DNA from 3 places in the Mesorhizobium sp. P2_F8 genome. Region 2 is predicted to be linked to each of the others. Evidence: riboswitches for the same ligand, from Rfam matches in the RefSeq annotation. Region 2 holds a riboswitch; each other region holds the start of a gene.
The links. A riboswitch is a leader RNA that binds a small molecule or an ion and turns the genes downstream of it on or off. The one in region 2 is predicted to bind cobalamin.
Positions count from the first base shown of each region.

Region 1 (5,806 bases), on a different contig from region 2:
ATGTGTCGGTTCAATGACCGATCATCTGACCAGACTGCAGGAGGAGGGCGTGGTCGTTCCCAGCCTCGACCCCGAGACTGCCTCGCGGCTGATCAACGGGGCGAGCAGCCAGGCAGCGCAGCGGATCGCCAATTCGAGCGACCCCGAAGCGACGTCGAAGAAGGTGGTGGCGGCCTTTAAGCAGTTGCTCGAAGGCTTGCTCAAGAAGCAGGATTCCCAGCCGAACTGAAATCCCCATTGCTGGTCTGGCGCGCCACTGCCCACGATTGACAACAGCCGGTTTCAGCGCATCCTCTCGCGCCATCTCTGAGCGGAGATTCGGGGGCATGTGGGATTTCAATATCGGCAGGTCGGTGTCCATCATGATGCGGACCTGGCCCTTCATTGTCTTTCGCATGATCGTCTATTTCGGCATCACGCTGGCCTATATCGTCGCGACCGGCACGGGCGCCTCCGTTGGCTACGGCGTTGGCCATATCTCCACCGACCCGGACGGGCCGCTGTCCTTTGCCCTGTGGGGCGGCGTGGTCGGCTTCGGCATCGTCTCGATCGCCGTCTACTGGATCCGCGAATACATCCTTTATGTCGTCAAGGCCGGCCATGTCGCGGTCATGGTCCACCTGGTCGACGGCCGCGACATTCCCGACGGCCAGAACCAGATTGCCTATGCCAAGGACATCGTGACCCAGCGTTTTGCCGAGGCCAACATCCTTTTCGTCGTCGACCAGCTGGTCAAGGGCGCCATTCGCGCCATCACCGGGCTGCTCGGCGGCATCGCCGCTTTCCTGCCGATCCCGGGCCTGGGCGGCCTAGTCAGCTTCATCAACACGGTGATCCGCCTGTCGCTGACCTTTGTCGACGAGATCATCCTTGGCTACAACATCCGCATCAATTCAGCCTCGCCGTTCGAGACTGCCCGCCAAGGCGTCGTGCTCTATGCCCAGAACGGCAAGATCATGGTCAAGAACGCCGTTTGGCTGGCGGTCATCATGTGGGGCGTCTCGTTCGTTATCTTCCTGCTGATGCTGGCGCCTGCCGGCGCCATTCTTTTCCTCATGCCCGGGCAGCTTGCCGGCTGGGCTTTCGTGCTCGCCATCGTCTTCGCCTGGGCCTTCAAGGCGGCGTTCATCGAACCCTTCGCCATCGCCTGCCTGATGCAGGTCTATTTCAGGACCATTGAGGGCCAGGTGCCCGATCCCGCCTGGGACGCCCGGCTAGCCGAAGCGTCGTCGAAGTTCAGGGAACTCAAGGACAAGGCGCTGGCCTCCTTCGGCGGTTCGCGCTGGGGCACGGCCGGCGCGACGCGCTGATCGGCAGTGGTCGCCGGCGCGGCATCGACCCCGTTGAGGCGCGCCACGGTCGATTTGAGCAACGCTTCACCTTGCCCGCAAAAGGTCTCGCTCATGATCAGTTCCGGCAGCGGCAAGCGGCGGCCCCAGCCATGCGCTTCGAGGTCCGGCTTTGGCGCGAACTCGGAAACACGGCCGACGCAGAGATAGGCGACCGGCGTAACATGCTCGGGAATTGACAGCAGGCTTTTCAATGCCTGCGCCTCGATGATGCTGACCCAGCCGACCCCGACACCCTCGGCGCGCGCCGCCAGCCAGAAGTTCTGCACCGCGCAAACCGTGCTGTAGAGGTCCATCTCCGGATTGTGCCAGCGCCCCAGCGGCGAACCCTTCGAACGCTGCCGGTCGCAGGTGATGCAGATGTTGAGCGCGCTTTCGCAGATGCCTTCCAGCTTGAGCTTGCGGTAGAGCGCCTGTCGTTCTTCCGCGATGGCCGGCAGTTCCTGCTCTCGCGCCGCCAGGAACAGGTCACGCACTTTTTCCCGTCGCTCGGCATCGCGAATGACGATGAAATTCCAAGGCTGCATGAAGCCGACCGACGGCGCATGGTGCGCGGCAAGCAGCAGCCGCGCCAGCACCTCATCGTCGAGCGGGGCTGGCAGGAAATGGCCGCGCACGTCGCGCCGCGTGAACATGGCGCGATAGACCGCATCGCGCGCACTCTGGTCAAATCCGTCGCCAACAGAGGCGGTCATGTGTGTTGGCATCGCGTGTCCCCTTGCGATTGCTGTGGATGTCTTCCGCCTGACCATGCGGATGACGATGCCTGCCAGGCCGGTCTTCTGGCTTGGGATCAACCCGCGTCCGGTGCCTTCCCGTCATCGACAGTGGCATTTACCGGCGCGGTCCCCCTTACAGCGTTGGGCACGCCACGGAGTTCAACCGTGTTCCCGATTCTCCCGCTTGCGGCGGGCACCAGGCAGTGGCGGCGACCTTACGCCGAAGCGCTGACGACGCCAATGCCTGCAGCGACACCAATGGACGCATGTGTGATTTTCCCCAGCCATCAGGCCACAACGCATGGCCATCGCGACGTCGGGGCACTAGATAGGGAAGATGACCACACGTCTCTATACCCATCCGATCTTCCTTGAGCACATCACGCCCCCCGGTCACCCTGAGCGGCCGGATCGCTTGCGCGCCATCGAGCGGGTGCTTGACGATGAAGCTTTTGTCGCGCTCGATCGCATCAAGGCGCCGGAAGGCGACGAGGCCACCATTCTCTACGCGCATCCCGCCGATTTCGTCGCCCGCGTCCGCGCCGCCATTCCCGACGAGGGCATCGCCCGCATCGACGCCGACACGTCAGTCAGCCCGAAGAGCTGGCAAGCGGCGATAACCGCGATCGGCGCCGCCAACGCCGCCGTAGACGATGTCTTTGCCGGCCGCGCCGACAACGTCTTCGTCGCCGCGCGGCCGCCCGGCCACCATGCCGAAAAAACCACGGCCATGGGCTTCTGCCTCTTCAACACGGCGGCGATCGCCGCGCGCTATGCGCAGAAGAAACATGGCGTCGAGCGCGTTGCGGTCGTCGACTGGGACGTCCATCACGGCAACGGCACGCAGGACATTTTCTGGGACGATCCGTCGGTGCTCTATTGCTCGACGCACCAGATGCCGCTTTATCCCGGCACCGGGGCGAAGAGCGAGACCGGCGCCGGCAACATCGTCAACGCGCCGCTGGCGCCGCAGACCGGCAGCGAGGTTTTTCGCGATGCCTTGCTGTCGCGTATCCTGCCGGCGCTCGACAATTTCGCGCCCGACCTGATCATCATTTCGGCGGGGTTCGACGCGCACCATCGCGATCCGCTGGCCGAGATCAATCTGACCGAGGATGATTTCGACTGGGCGACCGGCCAGCTGATGCAGCGCGCCACACGCCACAGCGGCAACCGGCTCGTCAGCCTGCTCGAGGGTGGCTACGATCTGCAGGGACTGGCATTTTCGGTCGCCGCCCATGTCGGGCGACTGATGAAAGGGTGAATGATGGCTGGAGAGACCAACGAAGACGTCAAGGCGATGAGCTTCGAGCAGGCACTCGACGCGCTGGAAAAGATCGTCGATGATCTGGAGCGTGGCGACGTGCCGCTCGACCAGTCGATCAGGATCTATGAGCGCGGCGAGGCGCTGAAGGCGCATTGCGACCGGCTGCTGAAGGCCGCCGAGGACAAGGTCGAGAAGATCAGGCTGTCGCGCGACGGCAAGCCGGTTGGAACCGAGCCGCTCGACGCCGACTGAGTCATGCTTCCCGAACGATGGTCTTGCCTCACCGGCTTTTGGACATGATCATAGTCGAGGATAGCAGCCGTCCCGATTGAAACGGCTTCAGGACAAGAGGAGGTTCGGAAACGATGTGCAGAAACATCAAGACCCTGTTCAATTTTGATCCGCCGGCAACCAATGACGAGGTGCGCGACGCCGCACTTCAGTTTGTCCGCAAATTGAGCGGAACGACGCGACCTTCGAAGCAGAACCAGCACGCCTTCGATCATGCGGTCGAAGCCATCGCGGCATCGGCGCGTGAGCTTCTCGATTCCCTCGAAACCCATCAGCATCCTCGCAATCGCGAAGAGGTGGCCGCCAAGGCGCGCGCGAAATCAGCGATCCGTTTTGCCTGATGCGACAAGCAGGCACGGCCGCTGACAAGGAGAGTCCATGAGCTTCTTCCCCGGGAAAGACCCTGAAGTCGGCGACGCCTTTGCCAGCGACCAGATCGAGCTGATGGTCATTCCGAACGCCAAGGACATCGGTGGTTTCCAGGTACGCCGCGCATTGCCGACCGCCAAAAGACGGCTCGTCGGGCCTTTCATCTTCTTCGACCGCATGGGCCCGGCGATCCTGCGCGCGGGCCAGGCGCTCGATGTCCGTCCGCATCCGCATATCGGGCTGTCGACGGTGACCTATCTGTTCGACGGCAAGATCAGGCATCGCGATTCACTCGGCACCGAAATGGTCATCCAGCCCGGCGACGTGAATTTGATGACCGCTGGCCGCGGCATCGTCCATTCCGAGCGCACGCCGGAGGAATTGCGTGGCGCGCCGATGTCGGTCTCCGGCCTGCAGACATGGCTGGCACTGCCGGACGGCAAGGAGGAAGTGGCACCGGTTTTCGAGAACACCGCTGCCTTGCGCCTCCCCGAGATCGATGCCGAAGGCGTCACCGGGCGCGTCGTCATCGGCGACTTCCAGGGACTGCGGTCGCCGGTGAGGGCTCACTCCGAGACGCTTTATGCCGACCTCAGGCTGGCGCCGGGCGCCAGCGTGAAAATCCCGGCCGATGCGGAAGAGCGCGCCATCTACACGCTGGAGGGCGACGTTTCGATTTCAGGCGATGTTTTTCCAGCCGAGCGACTGCTGGTGTTCCGGCCAGGCGACGAGATCGTCGTATCGTCGGAAGGCGGCGCCCATTTCATGCTGTTCGGCGGCGCCTCGCTCGGCTCGAAGCGTTACATCTGGTGGAATTTCGTCTCGTCCTCCAAGGAGCGCATCGAACAGGCCAAGCAAGAATGGAAGACGGGCCGCTTCGATATCGTTCCTGGCGATGAGGAAGAATTCATCCCGCTGCCGGAAAGCTGATGCATGTCGCCCAAAAGTGACCCGGTTTTGGGAGAACGACATACATAAGGCAAAGACCTAAAGCCTGATCCGCGTCACTGACACGCATTTACTTTCGCCGGCCGGCGGCCTATCTCGCCCATGAACAGAAAGCCTGAGTAGGCCTACCCTTGAACGCAACGCCGCATACGCCCCTTCTCGACAAGGTCCGCATCCCGGCCGACCTGCGCACGCTTGCCGAGAGCGAATTGCCGCAACTGGCATCCGAGCTTCGTGCCGAACTGATCGACGCGGTGTCCCACACCGGCGGCCATCTTGGCGCCGGCCTTGGCGTGGTCGAGCTGACAGTCGCGCTGCATTATGTCTTCAACACCCCGGATGACCGGCTGATCTGGGATGTCGGCCACCAGGCCTATCCGCACAAGATCCTGACCGGCCGTCGCGACCGTATCCGCACCTTGCGCCAGGAAGGGGGCCTGTCCGGCTTCACCCGCCGCGCCGAGAGCGAATACGATCCCTTCGGTGCCGCTCACTCCTCGACATCGATATCGGCCGGCCTCGGCATGGCCGCCGCCCGCGATCTCTCCGGCGGCCGCAACAACGTCATCGCCGTCATCGGCGATGGTGCCATGTCGGCCGGCATGGCATACGAGGCGATGAACAATGCCGGCGCGCTCGATGCCCGGCTGATCGTCATCCTCAACGACAACGACATGTCGATTGCGCCGCCGACCGGCGCGATGAGCGCCTATCTGGCGCGTCTGGCCTCGGGCAAGACCTATGTCGGCCTGCGCGACTTCGGTAAGAAACTGACCTCTTATCTCGGCAAGCGCGCCGACCGTGCGATCACCCGGGCGGTCGAGCATGCACGCGGCTACGTCACCGGCGGCACGCTCTTCGAG
Region 1 covers NZ_JBFUFB010000016.1:60,496-66,301, reverse strand. The annotation lists gene AC1DZP_RS29985 (TetR/AcrR family transcriptional regulator) at 1-229, shown strand, start outside; gene AC1DZP_RS29980 (hypothetical protein) at 327-1,310, shown strand; partial or broken gene bluB (5,6-dimethylbenzimidazole synthase) at 1,427-2,044, opposite strand; cobalamin riboswitch at 2,105-2,284, opposite strand; gene AC1DZP_RS29970 (histone deacetylase family protein) at 2,406-3,332, shown strand; gene AC1DZP_RS29965 (exodeoxyribonuclease VII small subunit) at 3,336-3,587, shown strand; gene AC1DZP_RS29960 (DUF2277 domain-containing protein) at 3,701-3,967, shown strand; gene AC1DZP_RS29955 (pirin family protein) at 4,005-4,925, shown strand; gene dxs (1-deoxy-D-xylulose-5-phosphate synthase) at 5,075-5,806, shown strand, end outside.
Region 1: linked by a shared signal. The riboswitch ahead of bluB (5,6-dimethylbenzimidazole synthase) and the one ahead of AC1DZP_RS28675 (CbtB domain-containing protein) in region 2 are both predicted to bind cobalamin.

Region 2 (5,806 bases):
CGGTGTCGCGCGACTGCTCGCAAGACAACTGGCAGGTCTTCAGGAAGTTCACCTGCGGGGTTTCGACCTTGGCCGGCATGACTTGCGCGAACAGCCACACACAGCCGATCAAAAGCGGCTGGTGGATCAGGTAGAAGGCCAGGCTGTGGCGGCCGATGAAGACCAGCGGGTTGGCCCAGCGGCCGGGTGTCAATTCGGCAAGCCGGGCCAGCAGGCCCGAAGCGGAGGCGAGTTTAGTTACCGCGATGCCTGCAAGTACGGCGCCGAACCACGGAAACAGCGGAACGTAGTCGTTGGAACGGGGATTGATCGCCGACAGGCCGATCCACCACAGCCACGGATGGTCGAAGGCCTCGAAGCGCAGATAGACGGGCGCTGCGATGACCAGCACTGCCACAAGCAGCGTCAGCAGCGCCGGCAGCCGCAGGAAGGCGAGGCCGAGCAGGCTGGCCAGCGCGATCTCGTGCAGGATGCCGAAGAAGATAAAACCGTCCGGGGTGGCAATGCGGGTGACAACCGAGATGGCGATCGCCGCTCCCGCGACCATGGCGAAGCGCCTCCAGAAGCCGTTCCAGCGGATTTGCCGGCCATGGGCGAGGCACAGGCTGACGCCGACCAGGAACAGGAAGGTCGAGGCGATGCAGCGCGCGTAGATCTTCCACCAGCCGAAGGCGGTGAGGCCCGGGTCGGTATAGCCGAAGAATTCCAGGTCCCAGGTGAAATGATAGCTCGCCATGGCGATGAGCGCGATGCCGCGCACGATGTCGATGGCGACGATGCGCTTCGGTCGATCCTGAACGGGTGCGGTCGGCGTGTGGATGCTCATGGTCTCGTATTTCTGATTCAGCCCCGCAAGACGACTATCACGGTTGCCCCGGACAAAAGAAGGCCGGCAGCTTCGGCAGACGCTGGATCAGGCGCCGCTTTAGGCCAGCGTCGGAAAGCCTTTGGCCGACTTCGCTTTTGCCGGATAGGCGTCGGTTTCCTGTTACCCGCGCAGGAATCACCACGGCAGATTTGACCCGCTGATTCTGCTTTGGGGAAGCAATGTCCACCCATGTGCGCCACCCGGTCTGGCTGCCGGCCTTGCGGCCGGCCGACGCGCGCACCTTCGCCTCGCTCTATGCGGTCGAATCCTTCGCCCGCGCCACGGTGTCGAGCGTCATCCCGATCCAGGCCTACGAGATCCTGCATAACGAGCAGATCGTCTCGATCCTCTACACCATCGTGGCGATGCTCGGCCTGTCGGTAACGCTGTTCATGCCGATGCTGATCCGCCGCTTCGCCCGGCGCTGGGTCTACACGGCCGGCGCCTGCCTGCTGGCCATCGGCTCGCTGTTCTTCGTCACCCATACGCTTGCCGGACAATTGGCCGGCATGCTGTGCCGCGTGATGGGCGCCAGCGCGCTGTCGATCACGCTCAACCTCTACATCATGGACCACATCCGCAAGACCGATTTCATGCAGGCCGAATCACTGCGCATGGCGTGGTCGATGTTGGCCTGGACCGGCGGGCCAACGCTCGGCATCTTCCTCTACACGCGCTTCGGCATCTACGCCGCGCATGGTGCGGTGGCGGTGTTCGCGCTGGCCTTGCTGGCGCTGTTCTGGACCTATCGGCTCGGCGACAACCCATCGATCCGCCCTGGCAAGACGCGGCCGGCCAATCCGCTCGCCAATATCGGCCGCTTCGTCGCCCAGCCCAGGTTGCGGCTGGCCTGGCTGATCGCCTTTGGCCGCTCCTGTTTCTGGACGACGTTCTTCGTCTACGGGCCGCTGTTCATGGTCATCACCGGCGAGGGCAAGCTGGCCGGCGGTCTTTTGGTTTCGGCCGGCAATGCGCTGCTGTTCATGGCCATCTTCTGGGGCAAGGCGGGCAAGCGCTTCGGTGGCCGCCGGACGATGACATTTGCCTATTTCGCCATGTCGGCCATGCTGCTGGCGGCGGGTGCGGTCGGCCAAACCGTGCCGCTGCTCACCGGGGCCTTTCTGCTCTGCGGCGCTTTCTTCACCATCGCGCTCGATGCACTGGGCTCGACCGCCTTCATGCGCTCGGTACGATCCTATGAAAGGTCGCAGATGGCTGCGGTCTACCGGACCTATCTCGACTTTTCCGAACTGACGCCGCCGCTGGTCTATTCGGTGGTGCTGGCGTTCTTCGGGCTGGGCTCGGTGTTCGTCACGCTCGGCCTGCTGGCGGCGGTCTGCGGCTTCGTGACGTGGCGATACCTGCCGAAATCGCTGTGATCATCAGGGCTTGGGGGTAGCCGCTGCGTGCCGTTCGCGGATCCAGTTGTGGAAGCGGTGCAGGTCGTACTCCTCGGGCATCAGCACGCCGGCCGCGTGGCGCATCGAGCGCAAGCCTTTCTGGTTGACCTCGCAGATCCCTGCATCCTCCTCCAGCACCTGTTTGCCGAAGGCGACGATGTTGTCGATGTCGGTTGCATCAAGCGCCTCGGGCGCAAACAGCCATTCGGCGACAAGCTCGGTCTGCTCGGGGCCAAGCGGCACCAGCCGCACGGTCCTGATATAGTCGACATGCCCGACGATGAACATCGACGGCAGGTTGGTGGCGTAGGTCTGGCCGGCGGCGCGTTCGGCTGATGTGAGGCCGGTGAAGACCGGCCCATGCGCCTGTCCGTCGCGCGACCATGTCTGCGCGCCGGCGCGCAGGCCGCCGGAAAACTCCGGCGCGTCATTGTCGGCGTGGCGGGACCATTCGGGATCGTCATGGCGACCCATCAGGCCGCGGCCATAGATCGGCACCAGCCGCGACAGGTCCTTGTGGACGCCCGGACAATGCAGGCACTCGTTGAAGTTCTCCCAAAAGACCTTCCAGTTGCAGTTCATCACCTTGCGCAGCACATGGCCGGTAACAAGCGTTTCCAGCGGCCAGTTGCTGAGACTGCCGGACGCTGGATCGAAGGATGTTTCCGCCGAGCCGGCGGCGTCCTCCTGCAGATTGACGAAGACAAAACCGCGCCACACCGAGAGTGCCACGCGATAGAGCGGATGATTTGCCTTGTCGAAGCCTTCCGGCAGCGATTTCGACGGCACGCGCACGAGATCGCCGCGCAGCGAATAGGACCAGGCATGGTATGGGCAGGTGATGAGCCGAGCCTTCAGCCGGCCTTCGCTTTCCTGGCAAAGCTGCGAGCCGCGATGGCGGCACGTGTTGTGGAAGGCGCGCAGTTCGCCGGTTTCGTCTCGGAGCACGACGATTTCCTGCGTGCCGACGCGGAAGGTGCGGAATGAAAGCGGCTGCGCAAGGTCGGCCTGGCGGCAGACGAGCAACCAGCTTTTGTACCAGATGGCGTCGAGATCGCGCTGATAACTGTCCGCATCCCAATAGGCCGACGATGGCAGCGTCGGTTCGGCCCGGGTCAGGCCGTTGTAAGGATCGCGCTCGCTGGCAATGGGCTGCATGGCTGGCTTCCTGTGGATTTGTCAGCCGACACCCGACCATGGGAATTGTCAATTGTTGTGCCGGAGAACCGATTTATCTGCATGGCGCAATCGCGCTGGTTGTCGGCGGAATTTGGTTTGCCGGTCGCGGCGATTTTCCCTATAGTCGCGTTGTCGTCGGTTCCGTTTGGAGCCAAGAGGGAATGCGGTGCGGGCGGACTTGTTGGCCCAATGCCGTGGCTGCCCCCGCAACTGTGTGCGGTAGTCCTCTCCATATGCCACTGAAGGTTTCTCTTCGGGAAGGTGGGGAAGGGCGCTGATCCGCGAGCCAGGAGACCTGCCGGCGACAGGAAACTGACTTCGATGCCCTCGGGTGGAGGGTGAAAGGACAAAACATGACTACCGCTTCCGTCTCCCTCGGCGCCTCCGTCTCCTCGCAGTCGCGCTTCATGCAGCTTGCACTGGTGGCGCTGCTCGGCATCTTCGTCGTCGGCTTTGTCGGCTTCTCGCATATCGATGCGGTCCACAATGCGGCTCACGACTATCGCCATTCGATGGCGTTTCCCTGCCACTGACGAGGATTTGACATCATGAACCTGTTTCGCAACGTCGTGTTCATCGCGGCGATCGCAGGGCTCGTGGCCGGCGTCGTTCTCGCCTGCCTGCAGGCCTATGCCACCGTGCCGCTGATCCTCAAGGCGGAAGTCTACGAACAGGCCGGCGGCGGCCATCACCATGACCATGCCGCTCCGGCCGCAACCGATTCCAGCGCAATGAGCACAGCCGCTCCGGCGGGGAATGCGATGAGCTCTGCCGCCCCGGCGCCGGCGGAAGCAGCCGCTCCGGCGGCGGAAGACGAAGGCTGGGCGCCGGCCGACGGTTTCGAGCGTTTCGCCTTCAGCGTGGTTGCCAATATCGTCACCGGAATCGGTTTTGCGCTGATCCTGGTCGCGGTTTCCGAATTCGCCGGCGGCATCGGCAATTGGCGCCAGGGCGTGTTCTGGGGTCTGGCAGGCTTTGCCGTGTTCACGCTGGCACCGGGCCTCGGCCTGCCACCGGAATTACCCGCGATGCCGGCGGCCGATCTCACGCAGCGCCAGATCTGGTGGTGGGCGACGGTGGTGGCGACCGCGGCTGGTCTCGGCCTGATCGCGTTCCGCAAGTCGCTGCCGCTTGCGATCCTTGCCGTCCTGCTGATCGTCGCGCCGCATATTGTCGGCGCACCGCAGCCCGACAGTTTCGAGACGCCGATCCCGGAAGGCCTGCACCACCAGTTCGTGGTGGCGGTTACGGTGACCAACCTGGTGTTCTGGCTGGTGCTCGGCGCCGTCGTCGGCGTGGTGCGCGGCCGCTTCACCGGCACCGCGACCAGCCTGCGCGACAGCTTTGCCTGATCGCAGCAAGCTGACCTTCATCATCGGCGGTGCGCGCTCCGGCAAGAGCGCGCATGCCGAAACCCWGGCGACGGTTCTACCCTCGCCATGGACCTATATCGCCACGGCCCAAGCCTATGATGACGAAATGCGTGAGCGTATCGCGTTGCACCGCTCGCGGCGCGGCGAGGGCTGGGCGACCATCGACGCACCGCTCGATCTCGCCGGCACGCTTGAGGCCCTGCCGGACGACCGGCCGGTGCTTGTCGACTGCCTGACACTGTGGCTGACCAATCATATGCTGGCCGAACACGACCTCGACCTTGAGTGCCGTCGGCTGGCGGACGTGCTGTCGCGGCCGCGCGGGCCCTGGTTCGTCGTGTCCAATGAAGTCGGCCAAGGGATCGTGCCTGACAACGCGCTGGCGCGCCGTTTTCGCGATGCCGCCGGTCGGCTCAACCAGCTGGTGGCCGCTGTCGCCGATACGGTGCTGCTGATGGTGGCGGGGCTGCCGCTCAAGGTGAAATGAAATGACCGATATCGACAACAAGACCGACCGGGATGAAGAACGCCACCGCGCCAAGATGGCCAAGCGCAAGGCGGTGCAGGATGCCGAGGTGGCGGCAAAGACGATCGAGAAGGGGCTGCTGATCGTCAACACCGGGCCGGGCAAGGGCAAGACCACCGCCGCCTTTGGTCTGGCGCTGCGGATGCTCGGCTACGGCAAGCGTGTCGGCGTCGTCCAGTTCATCAAGGGCAAATGGCACACCGGCGAGAAGGATGCCTTCGCCGCCTTTGGCGACCGCGTCGTCTGGCACGCCATGGGCGAGGGGTTCACCTGGGAAACCCAGGATCTGAAGCGCGACATTGCCGCAGCCGAAGCCGCATGGGCCAAAGTGCTCGAACTGATGGCCGATCCATCGATCAGCCTGCTGGTGCTCGACGAACTGAACATCGCGCTGCGCTACGATTATCTCGATCTCGACAAAGTGGTTGCGGCGCTGAAGGCGCGGCGCGAGGGCCTGCAC
Region 2 covers NZ_JBFUFB010000014.1:73,703-79,508, forward strand. The annotation lists gene AC1DZP_RS28660 (heparan-alpha-glucosaminide N-acetyltransferase) at 1-826, opposite strand, end outside; gene AC1DZP_RS28665 (MFS transporter) at 1,048-2,247, shown strand; gene AC1DZP_RS28670 (aromatic ring-hydroxylating oxygenase subunit alpha) at 2,251-3,426, opposite strand; cobalamin riboswitch at 3,567-3,764, shown strand; gene AC1DZP_RS28675 (CbtB domain-containing protein) at 3,801-3,980, shown strand; gene AC1DZP_RS28680 (CbtA family protein) at 3,996-4,799, shown strand; gene cobU (bifunctional adenosylcobinamide kinase/adenosylcobinamide-phosphate guanylyltransferase) at 4,792-5,307, shown strand; gene cobO (cob(I)yrinic acid a,c-diamide adenosyltransferase) at 5,309-5,806, shown strand, end outside.

Region 3 (5,806 bases), on a different contig from region 2:
AGCAGGGCGACGAGAGCTCGCTGCTCGAGCACTACCGGCGCTTTCTCACCTTCCGCCGTGCCCATCCGGCGCTGGCCAAGGGCGACATCACATTCATCGAAAGCGAGGGCGACACCGTCGCCTTCACACGCCGCGCAGGCAATGAGCAGGTCGTCTGCGTCTTCAATCTGGCAGCCAAGCCAACCAGGATTGAGCTTGGCAACCGATCGCTGCAACCTTTGCCGGGACACGGATTTTCGGGGCAGGCGAGCAGCGGTTCCATACAGCTCAACGGCTACGGCGCCTGGTTTGGGCGCATCGACTGAACTTCAGATCACTTGAATTTCAAATCACTGGGAGGAAACCAATGGCCGATGTCACGCTAAGACAAGTGAAGAAGTCCTACGGCAATCTGAACATTCTCCACGGCATCGACCTCGATATAAAGTCGGGCGAGTTCATCGTCTTTGTCGGCCCGTCGGGCTGCGGCAAGTCGACATTGCTGAGGTCGATCGCCGGGCTGGAGGAAATCACCTCCGGCGAACTCAAGATCGCCGGCGAGGTCGTCAACGACGTGCCGCCATCGAAGCGGGGCATCGCCATGGTGTTCCAGTCCTACGCGCTCTACCCGCACATGACGGTGTACGACAACATGGCGTTCTCGATGAAGATCGGCAAGGAGAACAAGGCCGAGATCGACCGCCGCGTGAAGCAGGCCGCGGAAATCCTGCAGCTGACCAAATATCTCGATCGCCTGCCCAAGGCCATGTCGGGCGGCCAGCGCCAGCGCGTCGCCATCGGCCGCGCCATCGTGCGCAACCCGAAGGTGTTCCTGTTCGACGAGCCGCTGTCGAACCTTGACGCGGCGCTGCGTGTCGCCACCCGCATCGAGATCGCCAAACTCAAGGAATCGATGCCCAACACGACCATGATCTACGTCACCCACGACCAGGTCGAGGCGATGACGCTGGCCGATCGCATCGTGGTGCTCAAGGAAGGCCATATCGAGCAGGTCGGCACGCCGATGGACCTCTACAAGAAGCCCGGCAATTTGTTTGTCGCCCAGTTCATCGGCTCGCCGGCCATGAACATCCTGCCGGCGACCATCGACAAGACCGGAAACCCGACCGTCGTCAGCCATGTCGGCGGCCGCAAGGCAAGCGTGCCGATCGCAACGCCGGCTTCGGCAAAGGGTGCCGCGGTGAGTTTCGGCGTGCGGCCGGAAGATCTGATCATCGCCAGCGGCACGGAGTATCTGTTCGAGGGAACGGTCGACTATGTCGAACAACTCGGCGAAGTCCAGCTTGTCTATGTCGACATCGGCCGCGCCGACCTGCCGCTGGTGACCAAGCTGCCTGGCAATGTCGAGGTCAAGCGCGGTGCGACGCTGCGGCTGAGCGCGGACGCCAACGACCTTCACATCTTCGACGCGGACGGGCACTCCTTCTCGCTCCGTCAGCCGGAAGTAAAGGCGGCTTGAGACAGAACCAAGTCTCGACACGAAAAGAGCGGCGGGCCAGGCCCGCCGCTCTTTTTTGGAAATCAACTTCGGCTGTTAGCGATTGCCGAAGAGGTCGCGGTCGGCGCTCTGAGGGGCGGACCTCTCTACGTCACCCGACGAATTGAGCAGCTTGCCGACGAAACCACCGCTGTTGCGGATCGAGCCCGTTTGAGAGTTGTCAACCGAACCGACGGCAGGCTGGTTGGCGCCATTCGAACCGTAGTTGTCGCTGGCGGCGAAAGCGCTGCCGGAGATCGCCACGACGGCGGCGGCAGCAAGCATGATCTTCTTCATTTCAAATCTCCTGAATTCTGGATTTCGCCAGGACGGCGGGAGAGCCCGCCGCCTTCTGGGAATCGGCTGTTAGTTATTGCCGAAGAGGTTGCGGTTGCTACCCTGGGCAGGCGTCTGAGCAGCCGGCTCCGACTTCTTGGTCGAAGCGGTGTACGAGCTGTCGACAGCAGCGGTGGCTGCCGAGGCATTCGAACCATAGTGGTCGCTGTTCGCGAAGGCGCTGCCGGAAATGGCCAGAAGGGCGGCGGCAGTGAGGATGATCTTTTTCATTTTTTGGTACTCCAGTATTTCTTATTTTTGCCGTCCGTCTAGCGGCGTGTCTTGGGAAGAAATCGCGTCGTTCGGACAGCCCCGATGTGGGAGAGCCATCCAGCCATTTCCAATCACGAAGTTGTTCCGCGTGGACCAAGAATCCACCACTTGAAATTGCGCCGGGGGTTTCCACACTCAATGTTTTTCCAAGTTATATCAAAGAGTTGTACGAAACAGGTACCCCGATCACCAACTGTGTCGGAGGCCCAGCGTTCACACCTCCTGCACGCACCGTCAACAGAAACGAACCGTTCGGTTCGATTTTAGCGGCAGCTAATAGTCACTTTTCGATAACATTAACCTTTTTTGCTTCCTGGCAAGGGGTCAGTTTCGACGAGATTGGAGCCGGCTATGGTTGCCCAAGAGATAGGCTTCCGCTTCGCGATCACCGACCGGAACGTTTCGCAAGCGTGTCGCGCCGCATGGATACGATGTCGTTTTCATGCCGATGACGCGCCCGCGATCGTGATTAGATCATGTCATCTCAGGTGCCGCTTCGTGACGACGAGGCGGAGAATTGGGAAGCCGGTCAGAATCCGGCGCTGCCCCCGCAACGGTGGTGGAGTTCAAGTCGCAACGGGAGACCACTGGGCAAACGCCTGGGAAGGTGTCGCGATGGTCCGCAAGGACAACTCCAGAGCCCGGAAACCAGCCCGAGATGTCTAGACTCGACTGATCGCGGTGGGCGGTCAAGAGGCGGATAGTGCATGTCCGGCGCATCGCCGGCCTGCGTCCAATCCTTCCTCCGTCACCACCAGTTCAGTCCTTAGAAACGAGGACAGGACATGGATGCTCGCAACGACATGCTGAGGCTCTTGAGCGGCCGCCGGCAAGGCTTTTCGCTGGAACAGCCCTTCTACACCGATCCAGACTATTTCAAGCTCGACATGGAGCTGATCTGGTATCGCGACTGGCTGTTCATCGGTCATGATTGCGAGCTGCCGAAGCCGGGCAGCTACATCACGGCGCAGATTGGCGACTATCCAGTCGTGCTTGTCCGCGACCAGAAGGGCAATATCAACGCCTTCCACAATTCCTGCCGCCATCGCGGCAGCCGCGTCTGCAATTCCGACAAGGGCACGGCGGCAAAGCTGGTCTGCCCCTATCACCAATGGACCTACGAGCTGGACGGAAGGCTCTTGTTTGCCAGGCAGATGGCCGACGGTTTCGACAAGAGCCAGTTCGGCTTGAAGCCAGTCGCCTGCCAAAGCGTCGGTGGCTACATTTTCATCTGCCTGGCCAAGGAGCCGGCGGATTTCGCACCGATGCGCGCAATGATCGAGCCCTACCTTTTGCCGCACCGGCTGCGCGAGGCCAAGGTGGCGTTCGAGTCGACCATTGTCGAGAAGGGCAACTGGAAGCTGGTCTGGGAAAACAACCGCGAGTGCTATCATTGCGCCGGCAATCATCCGGAGCTCTGCAAGACTTTTCCAGAGGCACCCACGGTGACCGGCGTGCAAGGCGCCGACAGCGACCCGGAAATGCTTGCGCACTGGGCGAAATGCGAAGCGGCCGGCCTGCCGAGCAAATTCCGCATCGACCCGGCCGGACAGTACCGCGCCACCCGCGCGCCGCTGCTGCGCAATGCCGTCAGCTACACGATGACGGGAAAGCGTGCGGTCAAGAAGAACCTGTCCGACAGCGTTTCAACCGACAGCATCGGTTCCTTGCTGCTCTATCACTATCCGACGACCTGGAACCACATTCTGGGCGACCACGCCGTCACCTTCCGGGTGTTGCCGATCAGCGCCACGGAGACCGCGGTGACAACCAAATGGCTGGTTCACAAGGATGCGGTCGAAGGCGTCGATTACGATCTCGACGAACTCACCCACGTCTGGACCGAGACCAACGACCAGGACCGGCGGATCGTCGAGGAAAACGCCTTCGGCATCCTGTCGCCCGCCTACGAGCCCGGCCCTTATTCGGAGCTGCATGAGGGTGGCGTCATCCAGTTCGTCGAGTGGTACGCGTCGTTCATCGGCCCGCGCCTTGCCGAAGGTGGCCGGCCGGCGCTGCGCAGCGTTGCCTAGTGCATGTCGCCCAAGAATGCGCAGCGGTTTTGGTATCTCGACATGCCCAGGGCAAGAGTGAGGACAAGAGGATGAATGCGATGACGGATCTCGGCCTCTATCGCCATCTCGACCAGATGACGCCCTGGAACGACCGGCTCCAGGTGCTGGAAGTGATCGGCGTCAGCGACGAAGCGCCTGATGTGAAGACCTTCACCTTCCGCTCCGACAACCAGACCTGGTTCCGCTACAAGCCGGGCCAGTTCGTGACGCTGGAACTGCCGACCGCCAACGGGCCGCTGATGCGCACCTATACGCTGTCGTCTTCGCCATCGCGGCCGTTCTCGATCGCGGTGACGATCAAGGCTCAAGCGGGCAGCATCGGCACACGCTGGATGTTCGACCATCTGACGCCGGGCTCGCACGTCAAGGCCTATGGGCCGACAGGCGACTTTTCGCTGCACAGCCACCCGGCCGCCAAGTACCTGTTCATTTCAGCCGGCTCGGGCGTGACGCCGATGATGTCGATGCTGCGTTGGCTGAACGACTGCGCACCATGGACCGATGTCGGCTTCGTCAATTGCGCGCGGCGCCCGGAAGAGATCATTTTCCGCAAGGAGCTCGAACTGCTCGGCAGCCGCATGCCGGGCCTGTCGCTCGGCTTCATGATCGAGGAGCGGTCCAGCCGCGAGGGCTGGTTTGGCCATATGGGCCGCATCGACGCGATCCGGCTGCCCTTGCTGGCGCCCGATTTCCGCGAGCGTGAAATCTTCTGCTGCGGCCCCGATCCCTTCATGCGCGCGGTGCGCGGCATGCTGGACGCCGCCGGCTTCGACATGACGAAGTACCATCAGGAGAGCTTTGCCGCGCCTGTCGTGGAGGAGATCCCGGCACCGTTCACCTCGCCGGTGGAAGACGGCGCCGCCATTGTCGTCGAGGCCGCGACACCGATCCGGTTTTCGCTTTCGGATGTCGAGGCCGAATGCGTCGCCGGCCAGACCGTGCTGCAGACGGCCCGCGCCTCGGGTGTGCGGATTCCGGCTGCCTGCGAGTTCGGCCTCTGCGGAACCTGCAAGGTGAAGAAGGTCGCCGGCGATGTCGAGATGAGCCACAATGGTGGCATCCTCGATCACGAAATCGACGACGGCTTTATCCTCGCCTGCTGCTCGAAGCCGCTTTCTGCACTCGAAATCGAGGCGTGACCGGCGGGCGATGCCAAGGCTCAGAACGACGACACGGGAAACCTCTCGAAATGCCGTGTCCGTTCAAACTCCGTAGCGCTCGGTGCGGATGATCTCCGCTGCGACGCCGGCATCGATCAGCGCTTGGGCGGCGGCCGAAACGAAGGCGTTGGAGCCGCAGACGAAGGCGATATCAGGCGGTCCGGGCAGGTGCGCCATGGATTGCACCATCATGGCAACGTCCACCCGCCGCGAATAATCGGCTGGACGGCGTGCGGCTTCGCGCGTCAGGGTCAGCACCAGGTCGAAGCCGTCCTTGCGATCGTCGAGGGCAACCAGTTCGTCACGAAAAATCACCTCGTCCCAGATCCGCGCTGAAAGGACCAGGGTGATGGGCACGCTCGAATTGCGCCTGGCGCGATGACGGACCATCGCCATCAAAGGCACGACGCCCGAACCACCCCCGACCAGCAAAACCGGCCCGCCATCGACATCGGGCCAGATGAAATGCCCACCGAGCGGCCCGC
Region 3 covers NZ_JBFUFB010000004.1:191,927-197,732, forward strand. The annotation lists gene bglA (beta-galactosidase BglA) at 1-305, shown strand, start outside; gene AC1DZP_RS11680 (ABC transporter ATP-binding protein) at 347-1,459, shown strand; gene AC1DZP_RS11685 (DUF680 domain-containing protein) at 1,535-1,774, opposite strand; gene AC1DZP_RS11690 (DUF680 domain-containing protein) at 1,844-2,044, opposite strand; cobalamin riboswitch at 2,556-2,757, shown strand; gene AC1DZP_RS11695 (aromatic ring-hydroxylating oxygenase subunit alpha) at 2,872-4,119, shown strand; gene AC1DZP_RS11700 (FAD-binding oxidoreductase) at 4,200-5,300, shown strand; gene AC1DZP_RS11705 (ferredoxin reductase) at 5,364-5,806, opposite strand, start outside.
Region 3: linked by a shared signal. The riboswitch ahead of AC1DZP_RS11695 (aromatic ring-hydroxylating oxygenase subunit alpha) and the one ahead of AC1DZP_RS28675 (CbtB domain-containing protein) in region 2 are both predicted to bind cobalamin.